Regions from separate parts of the Vibrio paucivorans genome, predicted to be linked through region 2. Evidence: riboswitches for the same ligand, from Rfam matches in the RefSeq annotation. Region 2 holds a riboswitch; the other holds the start of a gene.
The links. Region 2 has a riboswitch for cyclic di-GMP ahead of gbpA (N-acetylglucosamine-binding protein GbpA). Riboswitches for the same ligand answer to the same signal wherever they lie in the genome.
Positions count from the first base shown of each region.

Region 1: it holds a riboswitch for cyclic di-GMP, as region 2 does, so the genes downstream of both, ACXABW_RS08925 (hypothetical protein) here and gbpA (N-acetylglucosamine-binding protein GbpA) in region 2, are expected to answer to the same signal.

Region 1 is NZ_CM133230.1:1,949,863-1,955,871, forward strand. It holds gene ACXABW_RS08905 (ATP-binding protein) at 1-621, shown strand, start outside; gene ACXABW_RS08910 (DUF2058 domain-containing protein) at 690-1,211, shown strand; gene ACXABW_RS08915 (PilZ domain-containing protein) at 1,266-1,628, opposite strand; gene ACXABW_RS08920 (hypothetical protein) at 1,939-2,229, shown strand; cyclic di-GMP riboswitch class I at 2,457-2,540, shown strand; gene ACXABW_RS08925 (hypothetical protein) at 2,613-4,916, shown strand; gene ACXABW_RS08930 (hypothetical protein) at 5,160-5,381, shown strand; gene ACXABW_RS08935 (BamA/TamA family outer membrane protein) at 5,454-6,009, opposite strand, start outside.
Region 2 is NZ_CM133230.1:1,126,149-1,132,157, reverse strand. It holds gene ACXABW_RS05380 (UPF0149 family protein) at 1-446, shown strand, start outside; gene ACXABW_RS05375 (potassium channel family protein) at 476-1,519, opposite strand; gene gbpA (N-acetylglucosamine-binding protein GbpA) at 1,722-3,185, opposite strand; cyclic di-GMP riboswitch class I at 3,297-3,391, opposite strand; gene nadA (quinolinate synthase NadA) at 3,697-4,758, opposite strand; gene ybgF (tol-pal system protein YbgF) at 4,967-5,749, opposite strand; gene pal (peptidoglycan-associated lipoprotein Pal) at 5,765-6,009, opposite strand, start outside.

The sequences.
Region 1 (6,009 bases), 820 kb from region 2:
GAACAAGGTCTGAAGCGCTCCGTTTTAGACCAATACATTGAACAGAGCTCCGAATCCGCAGACAGCATTGAACGCAACCTCCACCGGGCAGCAGAGCTCATCACCAGCTTCAAACAAGTGGCGGTAGACCAATCCAGTTACCAGCGCAGACAATTCGACTTACCTGAAATTCTCCATGAATTAAGAGTCACCATGACGCCAAACCTGACGCGCCATCAGATAGAACTCGAAGAAGCATTTGAAGGTGCCATCTCCATGGATAGCTACCCAGGGCCATTAACACAAGTGCTCATGAATTTACTCAGTAACGCGGTCGCCCATGCATTTTCCGAACAGGACACGTCACAAAAACTCGTCACTATTCGATGTACACTAACCAACGCTAACACCGCTTGTATCAAGGTGGCGGATAACGGATGCGGCATTGAGCAGAAGCACTTGTCCAAGATATTTGACCCATTTTTCACCACACGGCTTGGTCAAGGCGGCTCGGGTCTAGGGCTCAACATTGCTTATAATATTGTCACTGGATTGCTAGGTGGCGACATTAAGGCATCAAGCACATTGGGAGAAGGCACCACCTTTAGCATTGAATTGCCTCTGAACGCTCCAGATTCTTGAAGACGTACCCTTTCTTTGCGTGTAGCGAGGCGCTAAAATGTCGCGCAAATGACTGAATTGGATCGACCATGGCAAAACTAACTCTACAAGAGCAAATGCTAAAAGCAGGCTTAGTGAACGAAAAGAAGCTGAAAAAGGCAAAAAAAGGCTCTAAGAAATCTCGCGTCCAAGCTCGCGAAGCGAAAGCAGCCGTTGAAGCGAATAAACAGGCTCAACAAGAACGCGATAAAGCGCTGAACGAACAGCGCAACCAAGAAAAGCTGTCGAAAGAGATTCGTGCTCAAGTGAAACAGCTTATCGACATGAACAAAATCGATCTGAAAGACGGTGATATCAAATACAACTTCACAGACGGCAAATTCGTAAAGTCGATCTACGTAGAATCTTTGGTACAAGACCAGCTGGCAAAAGGTATTTTAGCGATTGCGCGTTATGGTGAGTCTTATGTCGTTATCCCAGGCTCCGTTGCAAAGAAAATCGCAATGCGTGATGACGAAACCATCATTGAAACCAAAACGACTGAAGAAGAGATCGCACCAGAAGACGACCCGTATGCAGATTTCGTCGTTCCTGACGACTTAATGTGGTAAACGTAAATTCAGCCAAACACAAAAATCAAAAAAACCGCCTATTCGGCGGTTTTTCTATGCAGCGTATTCGCGCAGCTTAGCGAAGTAAGTCGGATACTTGTTGCGGATATGTCGTTGCTCCTGAACCATATCTTTGAAGCTCGGACCTCGAGTCAATTGCACAATGATTTCATTGTTGTCTAAACGCAATATCGCCCCTTCAATTTGTACCTGGCTTTCATCGTGTAAATCCAGTATTCCTCTTAATTGGAACCCTTGATGAAAAGATGACGACTGATTAACAACAACACGTATACCTTTTTCGGAAACTTCACTCACATGGTATAAGTCACCCTGAACTCGCACCACAGGTCGAGCGCGCTTAGGGTACTTTAAGCGATAATATTGGCGCTTCTGGGCAAATGATGCTTCACTCATGTATTAACAACCTCAATCCTTTGATACTTCTACTTCGGCCCAAACTCATTGAACTTTAATTAGGGCATCCCCTAAGTTTAGTTAATCGCGAAACAAATAGATACCACTAGCAACAAAAGCTGTGACTATCATTTCGCTCCTCAGCACGGGATACATTTACCTTTAACACCAGCTCAGCTGTGGTTTTTTCGATTAGTTTTGACCAACTTACACCACAATTGCTATGGTGGTTCAACGCTCTTGCCATCAGTGGCCGCTACACACTGATAGGGCTAAACCAAAGTAAAGACAATAACTTAAGTAGGTAAACATGTTTCGTATCGGTCTTCTCGCCCTTGGTGCTATCTTGCTCTCTGGTTGTTCTAATCAACAAGCAAGCCAACTGGGTATGCGAGGTAGCCCAGTCACCGCCTATCCGCAAAACATGACCAATATGCAATTGTGTGAAACTTTGTACTACAAACGCCCAACAACACAAACCAAAGTAGCCATTGGTGCAGAGTTCAATAAACGCCGGTTGAACAAACGCTGGTGCGATAATGAATACAAGAAATGGTACATAGAATCTGCTGTAGAGGCATTGACATCGTCCACTGAATAACCTCCCCTAAATGTATCAATCTTGCTGATATTATTTGCCCACGCTCCGAGCTAACCTCCCCGTGAAACATATCGATAACAAATACCAAAACCCAACGACATTCATGATGTAACATATTGATATATTGAACAAATTATCAATAGATTGAATTCTTGAATGATATTCACACTATCAACTTTCCAAATTTTAAAATCGACAAAAACTATACAAAGATACGTCTGGGTTGTTTGTGTCAACGGCAAACTTTTCGAAAGACAAGGACGCAAAGCTTCCGGCCTAAGGACTCAGTCTAAGGTAGCGGAGCTACCACAAATATCTGGTTTATCGTTAACCAAATATTGTTGCACTTACTGCTCGTTTTCTTATAAACGAAGGTAAAAACAATGAAAAAGCAAACATGTTTACTTGCGGTGAGTACCGCACTGGCGCTTACCAGCGCCTATTTCCCTGCCATGGTTCATTCCAATGAACTTATTGTTATCCAACACGCGAAAACGCAGGCACCTCAACCTGCACCCGTTCAAACTGAAGTCATTGTCGATAGTGCGTCGGCGACTTGGTCAAACATGTCGATCAAAATGACCAATACTCTTGCGCAAGAAGTTGATATCGACGGCATGGTAATGACGTTCGTATCACCACTCGACGTTACATCGGTATGGGGAAATTTTGCAGGGATAAGCTACCCAAGTAACATCGCGGTTAGCTCCACGCAAACTGATGATGGCCAGTTCTTAATCCAAGTAACAACAACGTACGCAGATGAAAGCTGGATCAACAGTATGCTTCCTGTGGGGAGTGCGATCTCACTACAATTTGGCTTAGGCATGAACGCTACACCAGAGACCATCTCTGATGTGAAAGTCTATTTAGATGGCGTTGAAACGGGCGACGGCGTGATTACACTCACCGCCCCAGCGGCCCCGGGTAGTGACGTTGCAAACCAGCAAGCAACTGCCACACTATCTGGCCCTAATGGCTACCAGCAATCAGTATCGCTCGACTGGCAAACTTCTACGACGCTCGATTCGTTAACTTATGGTGACTACACTCTCGATGTGAACCCAGTTGGCGCATACCCAGCAGATCCTGCAAGCCAAGATCAAACCCTAACTGAAGAAGGCAACGAAGCCCAGTTAACTTGGGGTTATGGTGAGGCAATATACCCTGCAAGCTTTAGTGTCACTTTACCTACGAGTGATATCGTGGAAAGCACTACGCTAACAATAACAGAGCTAGATACAGGCGACCAAAGCTTCTATCAAGCCCTATATGGTCAACAAACCGCAGTCACTAGCCTTACCGATGCGACACGATACCAAGCCAACCTTGAAGGCTACCGACTCAACAATACGCTTCACCAGTTGCTAATGGATGGTCAGGCAGATTACCAATTCGTAGCAAATAAAGATCAAGAAACGTCTCCAGAGGTCACTGAGTCTACTCAAGCTGTAGATACCACTCATTTCTTTGAGACTTATGTAGAGCTTCAAGGTCTGCCAGAGAATCAATCAACTTCGGTAACGCTTGTACACAGTGAAGGCGATATGTATCAGCACGTCACTTCAACGGGTGATGCTCAACGTTACGATATGCTAAGACCAGGAACTTATGCGGTCTCAACACCCGTTGTTGAAGTTGATGGCAAAGAATACATGCTTACAACGACTTCTGCGGTTGTCAGCGAAGCCGGGACACTTACCCTATCATTTACTGAACTTTCGGGTGGTCATGCGAACATTCTCGCGCCATACAAAGACACCAACATCAATGCGGATTGGACCAACGGTGGAATGGAAAGCTTAGTCGACCTTTCTCAGCAATCTGGAAACAAACTCTTTACGCTGGCGTTTATTCTAGGCAGTGAGTGGGATCCCGAAGTATGTGAAGCGTTATGGGGTGGACAGCCAGAGATGAAAGTCTCGGAGCAATGGGGTAAGAAACAGATCGATGATTTGCGCGCCGAAGGTGGTGACGTACTTATCTCATTCGGCGGTGCGAACGGTCGTTACTTGTCACAAGCATGTAGTAGCGAAGATCTACTCTACGCCGAATACAAGAAAGTCATCGATACCTATCAGGTTTATCACCTAGACTTCGACGTTGAGATGGGACGTGAGAACGATGCTGAAGCAATGGAGCGCATGATTGGCGCACTGGTTCGCTTGCAAGCTGAATATCCTCAGTTAAAAGTGAGCTTTACTCTCGCTGCTGCGCCAGACATCGTACGCGGATTCAATGAAGTTGTAGTACCTGCAGTAGAAGCTGGCTTAGAGATCGACAGTGTAAACCCAATGACCATGAGTTTCGGCCCTTGGTATCATGAGAACTATGTCGATGACACCGCAGAGCTTTCTATTCTGACCGTGGAATACTTGAAAACCTTAATGGCACCGCTTTACCCTGAGCTTAGCGATGAAGAGTTGTACCAAAAACTTGGCATGATCCCAATGCAAGGCCTGAACGATCAGCGTGTTGATTCTATTTCTCTTGAGCAAGCAGAGCGCCTAGCGACATGGTCTAAAGAGAAGAACCTGAGATACCTTTCTTTCTGGTCTATCAACCGAGATCACTCATGCATGGATGAATGGGCCTCAGCAACCTGTTCTAGCTCTAAAGACGGAGTACCATTCCAAACCGAGTCTTGGCAGTTCTCTGAGCAGTTCCTAAAATTCCTAGATAAGTAATCTCTAGAAATATAATGCCTCACTAAGCCGCCTATAAGGCGGCTTTTTTCTATCCATTTCGATTATTTTTGAGAAAACTTTTCGCTTAAAAAAATCGTTAACGATTGAAGCTTAAAGCCTTTTTATTTCGCATCAATTTATTTGGTAAAAAGCAGCCAAAATTAGTCCCGAAATCCATTTGACGCTTTGTGATCTGGATCCTAAATTTTTCTATTAAGTATCTTAACTAGGAGGTCATTGAGCATGAAAAGAGCTAGCGCATCATATCGATTACAACTAATTAGAGAAGTCGCGACTCGAAGAGAACGGCAGATGTCCAATGACCCAATGGCCAACTACATTCAGCACCTCCTTGACGAGAAACCAAACTGCGAAGAACACGCGGAAAGAAACCACCGATTCAATGGGAGCCACTTTGACGAACATGCAGGAGGATGGGTAAGTGATGTTTGGGGTCAGAAATAACCAAGCGTATTGAAGGCATAAAAAAAGGCCATGACAGAGTCATGGCCTTTCTCATTTAGAAGCTGAATAGTATTAGAAGCCCGAACCTACATTGAAGTAAAACGCGTTTTCATCCTCACTGAAAGCAAAATCCATCCCCATATGGATGCCATAACGACGGGCAATTAAATAACGAAAGCCTGCACCATAAGCAAACTCAGAATCTTCATACAAGCCATCGAAATCTATACTTGCTGAACCACTTCCAGCGAAGCCCGATAGTGTCCAGCGTGGGGTCAAGTGCCACATCAGTTGTGATTGAACTGAAGCGACATAATTATCTTGATAACGATACGCAGCGATACCTCTTAGCTTTACGTAGGGGCGAGCTAAAGGCGGGAGGCTAAGCTCCTCAGTCGTCAGCGAGGCGTAATTACCGGCAAAACCAAGTGTCCAATGTTCAGAAAGTGGGAAGAATGCTTGTCCGTCTAACGCGAAGGTTTCGTAATCATTGTCAGAGCCTATAGCATCTCTGAACCACAAATACTCGGCATTAATTGAATAGCCATCGGTAGGGAAAAAGAAACTGTTCTTAGTGTCGTACTCAGCGACAAAGCCTAAACCCGAAGCGGTGGTTTCTGTACCAACA
Region 2 (6,009 bases):
TACCTTACCTATGGGGCGGTGAAGAAGTGGCACCGTTTTCCGATGGCGAACAGCTTGAATGCTACATCGAACATATTATTGAAATGTGGAACGCATACCGCCCAGCACTTTTTGATGGTTCTTGGGTGTGGCCAGAAGGTTGCGAACTCGATGAAGAAGAGATCGTAACGGAAAGTGCCCGTGACTTCTGTGAAGGTGTACTACAGGGCTGGCAGTTAGCACGTGACGACTGGGAAACCATCATGCCAGAAGAAAGTGAAGATAACGCGCTATTAGGTGGCGTGCTGCTTTCTCTGAGTATGCTTTATGATCCAGAGACATCTATTGCAGCATTGCAAGAGCAAGGGGTTGAAGGCCTCGATCAGTTCGAAGAGATCTTCAATGCAATCCCTGTGATGCTATGCGGCTTAACTCAACGTGGTTCTACGTTGGTCGAGCAGCAATAACACGTCAAGATATAAATAAAAAGCCCTCACTACTGAGGGCTTTTTAGTTTGCTCCAATCGAACGCTTCTATACGCTCGTCCGCAATGTAGAATAGCTTCGCGCCTGCTGGTACAGCTTGGCTGAGATCGGGGTTGAGTTCTATTCCTTTACCAAGGTCAATAGCAATAAGCGTTGCATCATGGGCTGATTTCATGAACATGAACACCGACTCAATCCGTGTCTCGTTGGCATCTTGCGGGTACACTGTTGAATATTGAGTCATGCCTCTGGTCGAGGCTAAAAGCTCTTGGTGAAGCACGCTAGAGCCAGGATCAACCGCAGCTTTTGCCAGCATTTCAGCTCCTACAGCCGGAATACATTCCGCGTTAGGACAATGTTGGCTCAACAATGAACTCAACGCTTCATCTTTGAAATACGCCAACAAATGCGCATTAGGATTGCGGTTAGAAGAATAAAGCGCTGCAGAAAGCGTTACATCGTCTTCTAAGTTGTCGACAATTATGCAGCTGGCCTTCTCAATATTGACCTTGTCCATCTCCTGCCCGTCGGTGTAGCTATTTACACGCACAAAGCCTATCTCGCCCGGCAATGGGTTCTCAATATCAGAGCGGCTGCACAGGGTAATTGGTCGTTTCCCCGCTTCCTCATGTTGCAACATCCGTATCAAGTGCATGGTACGTTGCCCGTTCCAGCCCAATAGCAATATGTGGTTCTCCACGCGCATTCTCCGTTTTCCTAAAATTCCTGCTCGCCAGTATTCAATCACTCCGCCAGCTATGCGTCCGAGTACAGCGGCAAACAAGCTTAATCCACCAGGGATAACAAACAGTGTCACTGCCCACTTTCCAGCATCGGAGACTGGTGAATAGTCGCCGTATCCAACTGTTGAAGCTGTCACCATCAAGTAATAGAAGAACAATGATACGTTGTCGGTAAGCTCATGTTCCCCCGCGCGTTCCAGCAGGCCCCATGAGATAAAAATGTAGGCCAGCGTGAGCAATACAAGATTTCGGTTGTTGATCTTGAATAAGCTTGTTCGCATCCATTTCTTAAGATAAAGCCATAGAGTCATCGTTTACCTAATTCCATTTACTTCTAGAACTCTTTCTATACATAGATATATCAGATAATTAGAACCTCGTCATGACTCACTCCTCATGTAATGCGACTTTTCTGCGCACGGGGAAGATTTAGTAGGAGTAATCATCACATTCAAAAGCCCCACACATACAAAAAAGCCTCACATCTGTGAGGCTTTATTGAGCGTAGTTTGATTAGTTCACTTTAGTCCAAGCCATTTCCCAGTGGGAACCAGTGCCCGGCTCATACTGAGTAGCCGTTGGAGACCACTGTTTACAATAGCCAGACTCTGGGAAAGGTTTACATTGGTATACTCGTCCATCGCTAGCCAGAACCTTAGTACCATCAGTGTAACTCTCTAAACCTTGTGGGAATACAAAGTCATAATCATCCGATGGCGGAGGCGTTACGTCTTCGTCAACTAAGTGGAAATCTTGCGTTTGCTGATCAACAAGGTTGCCACCCGCGTCTTTCACACGGCTAACTAACATATGATGACCCGGCTCAGATTTGCTGAGTTCCAGAACAACATCTTCACTTGCACCGTTTTTAATGTCGCCAGTCCAGCTTGCTAGTGGCTCTTGATGGTGGTTGTAAACCGTCAGCTCAGCGTTAATATCACCTTCAGCCGTTAAGGTAAGATCCAGAGTAGTTGGCTCGCTAGAGATAACATACTCTTCAGCTAAGCCTTCGACCGCAAGATCGTAATCCGGCTCAGGATTTAAGATGTCATATCCAATTTCGACACTCTCTAATCCACTGCCTGATTTCAGGTAGACAGGGTTAGTACCAAATACAGGAGTAAAGCTACCCTCTGAGTACTGGCCTGCTTGCAGCTTAGTTTGCTCTTGGTTGATCTTAGTTGCTAATGCGTAAGACCAGTTTTTCGCTTTACCCAATGTTTCGTTGGTGATCTCTAGCTCTGTACGGTAGCTGTCATTTTCGCCCACTTGGTCAAATACACGAGTGTATACAGTGTCACCGACGCTAAGATCCATAGTCGGGTTGATCTGACCACCTTGGCTCCAATCAGGAATTTCCGGATCATCACCATCGAATCTTACGTCAATGACGTTGTAAAATGCGGCAGCAGTATCGCCCACATCCCATACCGCAAGAATCACTTGATAGCCTTCGCGCTCTGGCACATTACATTGGTGACTAACCTGCATCGGTGGCTGAGTCATATTTCCATCAACAACACAAAATGGTGTTAGATCAAACGAATCGCGCGAAAGCGCTGCGTTTGGATTCCAGTCTGGCTTAGTAATGTAGTATTTCCAATCACGAGTAACGTGGTTAGCCGTGAACGTCCATTCAAAAGTCTGGACTCCAGACTGAATAGGACGTTTAACCCAACGGTCTGCTGTTTGTTCATCAAGTGCTACTGCTAAACTCGTTTCTGCACTTGCGATTTTCCCATCTCGAGGGCCGGCTTCAGGGAAGCCTTCAGGCCCTTCAACACTCTGTGGTTCATACTGGATCGCACCACAATCAGTGTTTTGTTCTTTAGTGTCTGGCGCTGGAAACTTACATAACGCAGCACGGCCAGCAGCCACCCCGCCATTCACCTCTGATACGTAGCCGTGAGCAAACGCACCTGAGCTTAAGCTCGCAAGAGCCAACGCTAATATTGATTTATTTGGTAATGATTTCATCACATGTCCTCTAAATTGGCTGACAAATTAATGCCCCACCTCGGCGCATGCTGATCACTTAGATACAGCTCATCTTCTCCATGTATAAAAACATAAGAGTCGATAAATCTAAGTGGCAACCCCGCTATCATAGGCATTGGTAACCCAGTGCCGACAGACCGGAAGCTTTGCGTCCCACCCTTTCGAATGGTTTGCCGAAATGTGATTGAGCGAACGGAATTTAGCGCAATAACATGCGTATGGAAAAGACATCAATTCACTGATGGAATCATTATCCCAAATTGATATTTAACCGATAAATTGTATCGCCAAATTAGTATAAATAAGCTATGTAAGTATATGTTTTAATTAGTAATAATCGCCAATTTAATTCATAAATTAAATACAACAAGCAATAAGGATATCAGCGGTGAATCTAATGAGTATTAGTCCAGCATAGAAGTAGCGCTCACTAGACGTAAAAAAGCCAGTCATAAGACTGGCTTTCGTTATTTGAACTTGATCAGAAGTGTTAAGCGTTACCTTTCACCTGCAAGTTTAACTGCTCTGCAAAATCAAGCATGCGGTTAAGCGGAATAAGGGATTTAACACGTAGCTCATCATCGACGAAAATTTCGTGCTCTTCACCACCATCACGTAGCGCTTGCTCAATCGCTTTCAAGCCATTCATTGCCATCCAAGGGCAGTGAGCACAACTACGACATGTTGCACCCGCTCCGGCCGTTGGCGCTTCAATGAGCTCTTTCTCTGGCACCAATTGCTGCATCTTAAAGAAGATACCTTTGTCAGTTGCCACAATCATTTTCTGTTGCGGTAACTCTTTCGCTGCTTTAATAAGCTGGCTAGTAGAGCCAACCGCATCAGCCAAAGCAACGACACTTTCTGGTGATTCTGGGTGAACCAAAATTGCTGCTTCTGGGTATAAGCCTTTCATCTTACGCAATGCGTCAGCAGAGAACTCATCATGAACCACACACTCACCTTGCCAAAGAAGCATATCTGCGCCAGTTTGGTTAGCTATGTAAGAACCTAGGTGACGGTCTGGCCCCCAGATGATTGGTTTATCTTCGGCGTCTAAGTGCTCTACGATTTCTAGTGCGATACTGGAGGTTACCACCCAATCTGCGCGCGCTTTTACCGCAGCAGATGTATTGGCGTAAACAACGACAGTATGGTCGGGGTGAGCATCGCAGAACTCAGTGAACTTGTCTGCAGGACAACCTAAGTCTAGAGAACACTCAGCTTCCAGCGTAGGCATCAAAATGCGTTTTTCTGGCGTTAGAATCTTAGCGGATTCACCCATAAAGCGAACGCCCGCAATCACCAATGTGCTCGCCGAGTGGCGGTTACCGAACTTAGCCATCTCAAGTGAATCACCAACAAAGCCGCCGGTTTCTTCTGCGAGTGCCTGAATTTCAGGATCGGTGTAGTAGTGTGCGATCAAAACCGCGTCTTTTTCTTCCAACAGAACCTTAATCTTCGCGATATACGCTTGTTTTTGTTCGTCTGTCAGCGGGACTGGTTTTGGTGGGAAAGGGTAAACTGTATCAATTGTATCTAGTATGTGGCTCATTGCTCTTGCTCTACGCAACTTCCAGTAATCCGAGTATTGTAACCCCTCTTAGCTAATAAGATCAAAGTAGATTCAGGTTAGCTTGGGAAAAGGAAAGTTCACGCTGCAACCTATAGCGTATAACAGAAAGACATTTAGCTAATAACGAAGCAAAAGAGGCGGCATTACCAATTTGGTAAAGCCGCCTCTTTAAGTTGAAATAGCCGAGTTACTTGCTCAGCCTTTGCTTAGCAACATTGGCAGAAGCACTACCTGGATACTCGTCGATCGCTTGCTGGTAGTATTTCTTAGAAGCTTCAGCATTGTTGTTTCGCTCTGCGATGTCGCCAAGCTTAACTAGAGAATCCGCTCGTTTGTTTGAGTCTTTGTAAGTAATAACCGCTGCAAAACTCTTCACCGCTTCTTTATCTTGCTTCTTAGCAAAATAAAGTTGCCCTAACCAGTAGTGAGCATTAGGCGCGAAGCTTGAGTCTGGGTAATCTTTTTGAAACTGCTCTAATGCGACGATCGCACCTGAGTAGTCTTTCTGTTTTAGAATCATATCAACAGCATTCTGATAAGCCGTTTGCTCATCAATATTGCTACTGAACGTCCCTTTCGGCTCATCTGTTTTGGAGTCGACTGGTACTACTTTCGCCGCGTTTTTCATTTCGCCACGAATTTTATCGAGTTCGATAAATAGCTCGCGTTGACGTTGCAACATTTGCTGCATGTCGTAGCTATTTTTTTCTAATTGACCGCGTAGTTCGCTGATCTCAAGAGACATATCATCGATCTGTTGTTGCATTTGCAACTGAACTTGATTGCGATTGGCAAGCAAGCGCTCCAGACGTTCGATGTCAGTTTCTGATGAAGAAGAACTTACAGGTTGGGATTTCTGCGCGGGTGCTTCACTGTTAAGGTCTGATACTGGAGCTGGTGCAGCGAACGCAGTGTTCGCTGCACTTGCCAGTAACGTAAGCGTAACAACGCGCTTAAAGTTACTGAACATGAGGCGTATCCTCGATTAGTATACTAGAACTGCGCGGCGGTTCTTAGCGTATACTTCTTCAGATTGGCCTAGTAGAAGAGGCTTCTCTTCACCGTAGCTAACGATAGAGATTTGGTCAGCTTGAACACCTAGAGCTTGTAGGTACTTAGCTACAGCTTGTGCACGACGCTCACCTAGAGCGATGTTGTACTCTGGAGTACCGCGCTCATCAGCGTGACCTTCGATAGTTACTTTCATGTCTACGTTTTTGCTTAGGTACG